3 regions of the Isoptericola dokdonensis DS-3 genome follow, and region 3 is predicted to be linked to each of the others. Evidence: riboswitches for the same ligand, from Rfam matches in the RefSeq annotation. Region 3 holds a riboswitch; each other region holds the start of a gene.
What was found. A riboswitch is a leader RNA that binds a small molecule or an ion and turns the genes downstream of it on or off. The one in region 3 is predicted to bind thiamine pyrophosphate.

Region 1 (3,268 bases), 130 kb from region 3:
GGCAACGTCTCGTCGTGGTACTCCTCGGCGAGCTCCGGGTCGAGGGACAGGTTGAACTGGTCGCGCCAGCGGAACTCGAAGCGGGCCTTGCTCAGCGCGTCGTCGCGGGCCTGCGCACCGGGGTGACCCTTGGCGAGGTCGGCGGCGTGCGCGGCGATCTTGTAGGTGACGACGCCGGTGCGGACGTCGTCGCGGTTCGGCAGCCCGAGATGCTCCTTCGGCGTGACGTAGCAGAGCATCGCCGTGCCGTAGCGGGCGATCTCGGTGGCACCGATGGCGGACGTGATGTGGTCGTACGCGGGCGCGATGTCCGTCACCAGCGGCCCGAGCGTGTAGAACGGGGCGCCCTCGCACAGCTCCTGCTGGCGCTCGACGTTCTCACGCACCAGGTGGAACGGGACGTGGCCCGGCCCCTCGACCATCACCTGCACGTCGTGGGCCCAGGCCCGCTTGGTCAGCTCGGCGAGCGTGTCGAGCTCCGCGAACTGTGCGGCGTCGTTGGCGTCAGCGATGGATCCCGGTCGCAGCCCGTCGCCGAGGGAGAACGCGACGTCGTAGGCCGCGAAGATCTCGCACAGCTCGTCGTAGTGCGTGTACAGGAAGTTCTCCTGGTGGTGCGCCAGGCACCAGCCCGCCATGATCGACCCGCCCCGCGACACGATTCCCGTCACCCGGTTCGCGGTGAGCGGGACGTACCGCAGCAGCACGCCCGCGTGGACCGTCATGTAGTCGACGCCTTGCTCGCACTGCTCGATCACGGTGTCGCGGTAGATCTCCCAGGTGAGCCGCGACGCGTCGCCGTCGACCTTCTCCAGGGCCTGGTAGATCGGCACCGTGCCGATGGGCACCGGAGAGTTGCGCAGGACCCACTCACGCGTGGTGTGGATGTCGTCGCCGGTGGACAGGTCCATCACGGTGTCGGCGCCCCACCTCGTGGCCCACTGCAGCTTCTCCACCTCCTCCGCGATCGAGGAGTGCACCGCCGAGTTGCCGATGTTCGCGTTGACCTTCACCGTGAACGCCCGGCCGATGATCATCGGCTCCGACTCCGGGTGGTTGACGTTGTTCGGGATGATCGCGCGGCCCGCGGCGACCTCGCTGCGCACCAGCTCGACGTCGACCCCCTCGCGCAGGGCGACGAACCGCATCTCCGGCGTGGCCTCGCCCCGGCGGGCGTAGTGCATCTGCGTGACCTTGCGCCCGGGCAGCGCCCGGCGCGGGGGTCGCGCCTCGCCCTGCCACTCCGCCGACGCCGCGCCTCGACGTCGTGCGCCACGACCGTCGTCGGCGAGGCTGCGGCCCCGACCCTCGTACGTCTCGGTGTCGCGGCGTTCGGCGACCCACGGCGTGCGCAGGCCGGGGATACCGCGGACCGGGTCGCCGCCCGGGCCGTCGGTGCGGTAGACCCGCACGGGCGGGTTGGGGGTCCCGTCCGGGGAGTCCGCCAGGGTGATCTCGGTGACCGGCACCGTGATGCCGGAGTGCTCGCACCGCTCGTAGGCGAGTGCGCGTGCGGGGACGACGTCGTGCTCCATGTGTGCTCCTGCTTCCTACGCCGGCATGACCCGGTCAGGTTCGACGGTCCGGACGGCAGCAGTCCGATCTCAGCCCTTGCCAGGGCACCCGTGGGATCGCACGACAACGTAGCACGGGAGGTCCGCGGCGGGTCGTCCGGGTCCGGGCCGCTACCGGACCTCGACGGCGCCCAGCGCTGACTCGCGCCGGTCTGCGCTGACTCGCGACACCCTGCGCTGACTCGCGCCGGGGCGGCCGCCCGTGCTGCGGGGCCTCACGTATCGACCGGCGACGGGTGAGGTGCGACGACGTCGGCCCGGGCGACACAACAGAACCTCACGCATCCAGCGTTGATGCGTGAGGTTCTGCAGTGTCGGCGGTCGCCGGGGCGGCCGTTCGGGGGCGGGCCGTCAGCGGCGCGACGGGCGCAGGCCGCCGACCTGGAGGGGGTTGGCACCCGCCTGCGCCATGAGGTACCACGACGTGGCACCGGTGTGCTGGGCCTGGAAGTAGCCGAACCCGAAGCCGGAGTCGATGAGGCTCGACGCCGCCACCACGCCCGAGCGTGCGGGCAGCGGCGCACCGCCCACGGTCTGGCCGGCCCCGACCAGGTCCTGGGCGCGGCGCACCTGGTCGAGCAGGGCGTCGGCGCGGCGGGCGTCGGACCGTCCCCGACCGCGGTCCACGAGGGCGCACGCGAGCTGGGCGGTGCCTTCCAGCCAGACGCCGTCGGGGTGCACGGGCAGCCCGTTGTACGTCGCCGTGGAGGTGAGGCTGGCGCTGGAGAACGTGACGCCGGAGATCGTCACGCCCGCCGGGAGCTGAGAGACGCCCCGCCCGGCGACGTCGCGGGTCGCGAGGTCGGACGCCGCCCAGTCGAGGGCACGGGCGTTGCGGTCGCTACGCAGCGCGAGCCATCCCCAGGTCTGGGGGTCGAGCGGCAGCGGGTCGCGGTTGATCTCGACGCCGTCGTTCGTGCCGGTGTAGTAGTAGCCGCCGCGCCGCTCCCACATGCGGTCGACGAACTCGCGGGCGTGCTCGGCGGCGTCGGCCCAGCGGCGGCCGCCGGCGTGCGCGCGCAGCAGCCGGAAGAACGCGACGCAGTCGACGTTGTGCTCGGTCGAGCCGTTCGGGACGGGCACGTTCCCGCCGTCGACGCCGAACGAGAAGCCGCCGAGCGGCCTGGTCGACCACGTGTTCTCGACGATCCACTCCCCGATCCGCACGGCGGCGTCCCGGTAGGGCCGCACCCCGGTCGCGGCGTACGCGTGCAGCAGCGCGATCCCGGGCCACGCCATGTCGCCGACGGCGGTGCCGAGGAACCCGAACTGCCAGCCGATGTTGGCCGTCCCGTCCGGCAGCTCCAGGCCGTAGGGCTGCGGGTTGCCGTCGTAGAACGTGTAGGGGCCGGTGTTGTAGCCCTGCCGCAGGCGACCGTCGTCGTGGGCGGGGTCGTGCTCCTGGGCGAAGACGAGCCCGTCGGCCAGGGCGCGGGCCACGTCGGTGCGGCCGCCGGTGAGGGAGGCGCAGATCGTCAGGGCCACGTCGTAGACGAAGGCGGTCGAGAACAGCCCGAGCTGGTCGGCGTAGGACTGCGCGAGGCGCGGGCCGGGGTTGACCGCCGGGTAGGCGTTGGTCATGACGTCGAGGAAGTCGTGGGCGCGGCGCACGGAACCGGAGGTGCCGGACGGCGTGCCCGGGCGTCCGGGGTGGCGGCCCGTCGCGACCGGGCTCGCGGAGGCGGTGCCCGCGG
Region 2 (3,268 bases), 1.4 Mb from region 3:
ACGTACGCGCCGGGCACCCCGAGCAGCACGCTGAGCGCGGTGCCCGCCGACGCCTGGGCGAGCGTCTGCCCGACCACCCGCCAGGTCCTCTCCTGCGAGAGCACCTCCACGAACCCCGACAGGTCCACCTCGCGCCCGCCGGCGCCGTCGTCCACCAGGAAGCCCTGGCCGACGAGCGTCAGCACCGGCCACGCGAAGAAGACCCCGAGGAACAGCAGCGGGACGCCCGCGGCGAGGCCCCAGCCCAGCCACGCGCCGGTCCCCGGGCGGGGCGTCCGTCCCACCCGGGGGCGGCGGCGCCGTGCGTCCGCACCGAGGGCGTCAGCCGATGACGGCGGTCGTCCACTGCTGGATCCACTCGTCGCGGTGCGCGGCGACGTCGGCCGGTGCGATCTCGAGCGGCTCGGCCGACTGCGGGGCGAACTGCTCCCACTCGGCGGGCAGCTCGACGGTGGCGTCGGCCGGGTACATGTACATGTTCGCCGGGACGTCCGACTGCACCTCGGCCGAGGCGAGGAAGTCGACGAGCGCCTTCGCGCCGTCCGGGTTGTCCGTGCCCGCGAGGACGCCCGCGTACTCGACCTGCCGGAAGCACGTGTCGAGCAGCGCGGCCGTCGTCGTCGCGTCGCCCTCCTCCGTCACCGTGAAGGCGGGCGACGTCGCGTACGACAGCACGATCGGACGTGCCCCGCCCTCCCCGGCGCCGGAGAAGTCGACGTAGTACGCGTCGGACCAGCCCTCGGTGACCTTGAGGCCGTTCGCGGCGAGGTCCTCCCAGTACGGCACCCAGCCGTCCTCGCCGAACTCCGCGACGGTGGCGAGCAGCATCGCGAAGCCGGGCGACGACGTCGCCGGGTTCGCCACGACCGTGAGGTCCCGGTAGGCGGGGTCGAGGAGGTCCTCGAACGTCGCGGGCGGCTCCACGCCCTCCGCCTCGAACCAGGCGGTGTCGACGTTCAGGCAGACGTCGCCCTCGTCGATCGGCGTCAGGCCTTCCAGCCCGTCACCGACCAGCGCCGTGACCGACGGGTCGATGTCCGCCGGCGTGTACGGCTCGAACACCCCGGCCTCCACCGCACGGGACGCGAACGTGTTGTCGACGCCGAACACGACGTCGCCCAGCGGCGAGTCCGCCGTGAGGACGAGCTGGTTGACGAGCGTTCCCGCGTCACCGGCGGCGACGTGCTCGACCGTCAGCCCGGTCTCCTGCTCGAACGACTCCAGCAGGCCGTCACTCAGGGCGAACGAGTCGTGCGTGACCAGCGTGACCGTCCCGGCGAGTTGCGCCTCGCCCGTCGGGCTGCCCGACGACGTCGCCTCCCCCGGGGCGTCGTCCCCCGAGCATGCCGCGAGCAGCGGCAGCAGCCCCACGACGGCGGCCGTGGCGACGGCGCGGCGGGTCCGGATGGTCATGTGTCCTCCTCAGACGTGCGGGAGGGGGTCCGTCGCCCGCCGGTACCGGCGGTCGACGGGATCGAGAAGCCCGACTTCCTCCACCGGTGCTAACCGGATCAGGTTCGAGGGTCTGCGGTGGTCCGCACTCTCAGCGCCGCACGGCGCTCCCCTGTCGTTCCCTGAGAGCCTACCCCTCGCGCACGCTACGGTGGACACGTCCGCCCGTCCGGCCCGCGGACGCACGCCGATCTTGAGGAGAACCGTGGATCTCGACCACAACGAACCGTCCCTCGCACTGAAGGTCGGGACGGTCGCGGCGACGTTCGCCGCCGGCTGGATCGCCCAGAAGCTGATCAAGATCGTGTGGGAGAAGGCCACGGGCAACGACGCGCCCATCGACCTCGACGCCGACGACATCCCCGTCGTCCAGGCGATCGTCTTCGCCGCCGTGACCGGCGGCGTGGCCGTCCTCGCCCGGCGGCTGGCCCGGCAGGGCGTCGCGAAGGCCGTCGACCGCCGCGCGCAGAAGGTGTCGGTGGTCTGACCGACGCCGCCCGGTCCGGCGGGTCAGGCGTCGTGCAGCCGTCGCCGGGCCAGCTGTGCCTCGTGCCCGCGCGGCCGGTCGACGGAGTGCACGGCCGCGAGGGCCTGGTCCAGCCGCTCCGACGCGTCCCCCGTGCCGCGGGTCAGCGCCGCGACCACCTGGGACGCCGCCACCTGGACGGGGACGCCCGCCCGGGCCGCGACCTCACCGAGCAGGTCCGCCGCGTCGGCCTCCGCCAGGCCGCGGGTCACGATGATGGCTCCCTTGGCCTGCTCGACGGCCGCCGCGGTCACCAGCGCCCGGCCCACGGCCCGCTGCGCCTCGCGGTCCAACGCCTCCCGGGTCACCGGACTGACGTCCAGCACGTACCCGACGACCTGGACGACCACGCCGGCGTCGTCGTGCCGGCCCTGGCCCGTCACGACGACGGACCGGGACCTGCCGTGCGGGTCCACGATCCGGTGCGCGCTGGCGAAGGGCCGGCCGGCATGCAGGGCGACGGCGGCCGTGCGGGACAGCCGCGACCGGTCGTCGGGGTGGGTCCGCGCCAGGACGAGGTCGATGCTCGGCTCGATGTCCCCCGGCTCGTAGCCGTGGAGGCGGAACGTCTCGTCCGACCACCAGGTGTGGCCGTTAGCGACGTCGATCCGGTAGCGCCCGACGACGAGCTGCGTTCCGGTCGCCAGCACGTCGGCGACGTCGGCGGTGCCGTTGCGAGACGTCCTGCGGGACGGCGGCACGGACATGCTCACCCCCTGGTTCCCGCGGCCGCCAGTGGCCGCAGCCGGTTGCGGCCCACCGTACTCCGGTGGGTCGCAACCGCCACCCGAGAGCGGGTGATCCGGGCGTCGTCCCTGGCAGACGCCGTCAGGCGCGGCCGGCGCCCGACCCTGCGGAGGCCGTAGGTCCGGTGCCGGTGACCTCCGGGACCTCGTCCGCGGTCGCCTCGCGACGCGCCGTGAGGTGGGCGTTCACCGACCAGGCCACCGCGGCGGCCCAGACGACGGCGACCACCCAGAGCGCGGTGGTGACCCAGACGTCCGCCACGTCGAACGAGGTGAGAAGGGTGCGCGTGTTCGTCAGCACGATCAGGCCGCCGACGGCGGAGCCGAGGACGCGCGGCGGGACGATGCGCACGAGGTACGCGGCGATCGGCGCGGCGACGAGGCCACCCAGGAGGAGCGCGATGGCCCACTGCGCGTCGACGCCCGCCGTCCCGAGGCCGAAGAGGAAGCCCAGGCTGGCGGCCACGGCGACGAGGAACTCGCTGGTGTCGATCGAGCCGATCACCTTGCGCGGCTCCATGCGGCCGCTCGCCAGGATGGCCGG
Region 3 (3,268 bases):
CGTGCACGGCGTCGCCGTGGCTCATCCACGTGGTCTGGTGCTCCGGGGTGCCGGCGAGCAGCACGCCGGCGGAGCACACCTCGACCTCGGTGCCGCCGTACTCGCGCGCTCCCGTCTGGGCGACCTTGCCGCCGAGCGCCGCGGCCATCGCCTGGAACCCGTAGCAGATGCCGAGCACGGGCACGCCGGCCTCGAACAGCGCCGGGTCGACGAACGGCGCGCCGGTGGCGTACACCGAGGACGGCCCTCCGGACAGGATGATCGCGGCCGGGTCCTTGGCCAGCATCTGCTCCGTGGTGAACGTGTGCGGCACGATCTCGGAGTAGACGTTCGCCTCGCGCACGCGACGCGCGATGAGCTGGGCGTACTGGGCGCCGAAGTCGACGACCAGCACGGGCCGGGGCGTGGGATCGGGGGTGGTGGCGGGAGACGTCACCGCCCCAGGATAGTCGCCCGCCCGCGCGGCACGGTCACCCCTCGAGGTCACCCCTCGAGGCGGTCCCGCAGCGCGCGCGCCGCCCGCTCGGGGTCGGCCGCCTGCGTGACGGCCCGCACGACGACGACCCGGGTCGCCCCCGCGTCGAGCACGGCGTCGAGCCGCTCGCCGTCGATGCCGCCGATCGCGAACCAGGGCGTCGTCGGGCCGCTCGCGGCGACGTCGCGCAGCAGGTCGAGGCCGACGGCGGCGCGGCCGGGCTTGGTGGGGGTCGCCCAGAGCGGGCCGACGCAGAAGTAGTCGGTGCCGGGGTCGGCCGCCGCGGCGGCGGCCTGGGCGGCCGAGTGCGTGGAGCGTCCCAGCACCGGACCGGGGCCGAGCAGCGACCGCACGGCCGCCGTCGGCAGGTCGCCCTGGCCCATGTGCACCACCGGCGCGCCGGTGAGGGAGGCAATGTCCGCCCGGTCGTTGACCGCCCACAGGGCGCCGTGCTCGGCGGCCACCCGGGCCACGAGCTCCTGCAGCTCCAGCTCGCGGGCGACGTCGAGGGTCTTGTCGCGCAGCTGCACGACGTCGACCCCGCCGGAGAGCACCGCGTGCAGGAAGTCCTCCAGGTCTCCACGCTCCTCACGGGCGTCGGTGCACAGGTAGAGGCGGGCGGCGGCCAGGCGGGTGCGGGCGTCGACGGTCACGGTTCGCGAGCCTAGCCGCCGACGTCGGCGCAGGTCGTCGCCGCTCGGCGGGGGCCGGTAGGGTGGTCCGAGCACGGGAGCCCTGCGCAGGGCTGAGAGGGCGCGGCGGCGCCGACCGTCGAACCTGATCTGGGTCATGCCAGCGAAGGGAGCACACCATGCAACGCGACCTCGTCGTGGTCGGGGGCGGGATCATCGGTCTCGCCGTGGCCTGGCGCGCCCTGGTGGCGGGCCTCACCGTCACCGTGCTCGACCCCGACCCGGGGGACGGCGCCACGCACGCCGCCGCCGGGATGCTGGCCCCCGCCACGGAGGCCGAGTTCGCCGAGAGCGACGCCCTGCACCTGCACCTCGCCGGCGCCGCGCACTGGCTGCGGTTCGCCGCCGAGCTCGAGGCGACCACCGGCCTCGGCGTGGGGCTGCGCGAGTCCGGCACCCTCACCATCGCGTACGACGCCGCCGACGCCGCCCTGCTGCGCCGCATCGTCGAGCTCCACGAGCGCCACCGCGTCACCTCGCACGAGCTCACCGTCACCGAGGCCCGCCGCCACGAGCCGCTGCTCGGCCAGCGCATCGCCGCCGCGGCCTGGGTGCCCGGCGACCACGCCGTCGACCCGCAGGCCACGCAGCGCGCGCTGCGCGCCGCCGTCGAGCAGCATCCCGCCGGGACGCTCGTCCACCGGGCCGCCGTGCGGCTGGAGCAGGGCGGCGACGGGCGGGTCACCGGCGTGGTCGACGACGACGGGACCCTCCACCGGGCGGGGACCACCCTCGTCGCCGCGGGCTGGGCGTCCGCCCCGCTGCTCGCCGGCGTCGACGGCGTCACCGTGCCCGTGCGGCCCGTCAAGGGGCAGACCCTGCGCCTCCAGACCGACCCGGCCCTGGCCCCGAGCCACGTCGTCCGCGGGCTCGTGCAGGGACGCCCCGTCTACGTCGTCGCCCGCGACGCCGCGACCGGCGGACCGTGGGCCGGCCACAGCGAGCTCGTCGTCGGCGCCACCACCCGCGAGCACCCTGACGACCGCCGCGCCGACGCCGGCGGGGTGTACGCGCTGCTGCGGGACGCCCGCGCACTGCTGCCCGCGATCGACGAGGCGGCGCTCGTCGCCGTGACGCCGCGGGCCCGCCCCGCCACGCCGGACAACCTCCCGATCATCGGCCCCACGGCCGTCCCCGGCCTGCACCTGGCCACCGGGCACCACCGCAACGGCGTGCTGCTGGCACCGCTGACGGCCGACGTCGTGGTCGCCCGGATCACGGGGACGTGGTTCGACGTCGGCCGCACCGCCGCCGACCCGCCCGCGACGCTGGCCGCGCTGCGCGCCTGCGACCCCCGCCGCTTCACGCCCGGCACCGACCCCCGCCCCGACGGAGCCCAGCCATGACCGCACCCCCCACCGCGCTCGTCAACGGCGCCCCCTACGACCTCGGTGCGGGTGGCGCGGTCCCCGTGGCGGACGTCGTCGCGCACCTGCTGCCCGGACATGTCGTGGACGGCGCTCCTCGCGGGGTCGCCGTCGCCATCGACGACGTCGTGGTGCCGCGCGGCGTGTGGGACCGGACGTCGGTGCGCGCCGGGGACCGGGTCGAGATCGTGACCGCCGTGCAGGGCGGCTGAGAGAGGGAACCATGACCACCACCGACACCACGACCGACCCGCTGGTCGTCGCCGGGACGGAGATCGGCTCCCGGCTCGTCATGGGCACCGGAGGCGCCGCGAACCTGCTGCTGCTCCAGGACGCGCTCGTCGCGTCGGGCACCGGCCTGACGACGGTCGCGCTGCGCCGCGTCGCGGCGGCCACGACGCCGGAGGCCGCCCGCGACGCCGGGATCTGGGGCCTGCTGGAGCGCCTCGGCATCCGCGCCCTGCCCAACACGGCAGGCTGCTTCTCCGTGCGCGAGGCCGTGCTCACCGCGCAGCTCGCCCGGGAGGCGTGCGGCACGAGCTGGGTGAAGCTCGAGGTGATCGCCGACGACGTCACCCTGCTGCCCGACCCCCTCGGGCTCGTCGAGGCGGCCGACATGCTCGTGCGCGACGGGTTCGTCGTCCTGCCGTACACCAACGACGACCCGATCCTCGCCCGACGGCTCGAGGACGTCGGCTGCGCGGCGGTCATGCCGCTCGGCGCACCCATCGGGT

Region 1: another riboswitch for thiamine pyrophosphate. It lies ahead of thiC (phosphomethylpyrimidine synthase ThiC); the one in region 3 lies ahead of thiO (glycine oxidase ThiO).
Region 2: another riboswitch for thiamine pyrophosphate. It lies ahead of I598_RS13865 (thiamine ABC transporter substrate-binding protein); the one in region 3 lies ahead of thiO (glycine oxidase ThiO).

What each region holds. Positions count from the first base shown of each region.
Region 1 covers NZ_CP014209.1:1,773,389-1,776,656, forward strand. The annotation lists gene thiC (phosphomethylpyrimidine synthase ThiC) at 1-1,535, opposite strand, end outside; TPP riboswitch at 1,531-1,635, opposite strand; gene I598_RS08320 (Tat pathway signal sequence domain protein) at 1,926-3,268, opposite strand, start outside.
Region 2 covers NZ_CP014209.1:3,022,250-3,025,517, reverse strand. The annotation lists gene I598_RS13870 (ABC transporter permease) at 1-284, opposite strand, end outside; gene I598_RS13865 (thiamine ABC transporter substrate-binding protein) at 322-1,413, opposite strand; TPP riboswitch at 1,472-1,576, opposite strand; gene I598_RS13860 (DUF4235 domain-containing protein) at 1,658-1,939, shown strand; gene I598_RS13855 (PAS and ANTAR domain-containing protein) at 1,963-2,685, opposite strand; gene I598_RS13850 (sulfite exporter TauE/SafE family protein) at 2,807-3,268, opposite strand, start outside.
Region 3 covers NZ_CP014209.1:1,646,158-1,649,425, forward strand. The annotation lists gene guaA (glutamine-hydrolyzing GMP synthase) at 1-436, opposite strand, end outside; gene thiE (thiamine phosphate synthase) at 484-1,128, opposite strand; TPP riboswitch at 1,192-1,296, shown strand; gene thiO (glycine oxidase ThiO) at 1,287-2,513, shown strand; gene thiS (sulfur carrier protein ThiS) at 2,510-2,746, shown strand; gene I598_RS07680 (thiazole synthase) at 2,758-3,268, shown strand, end outside.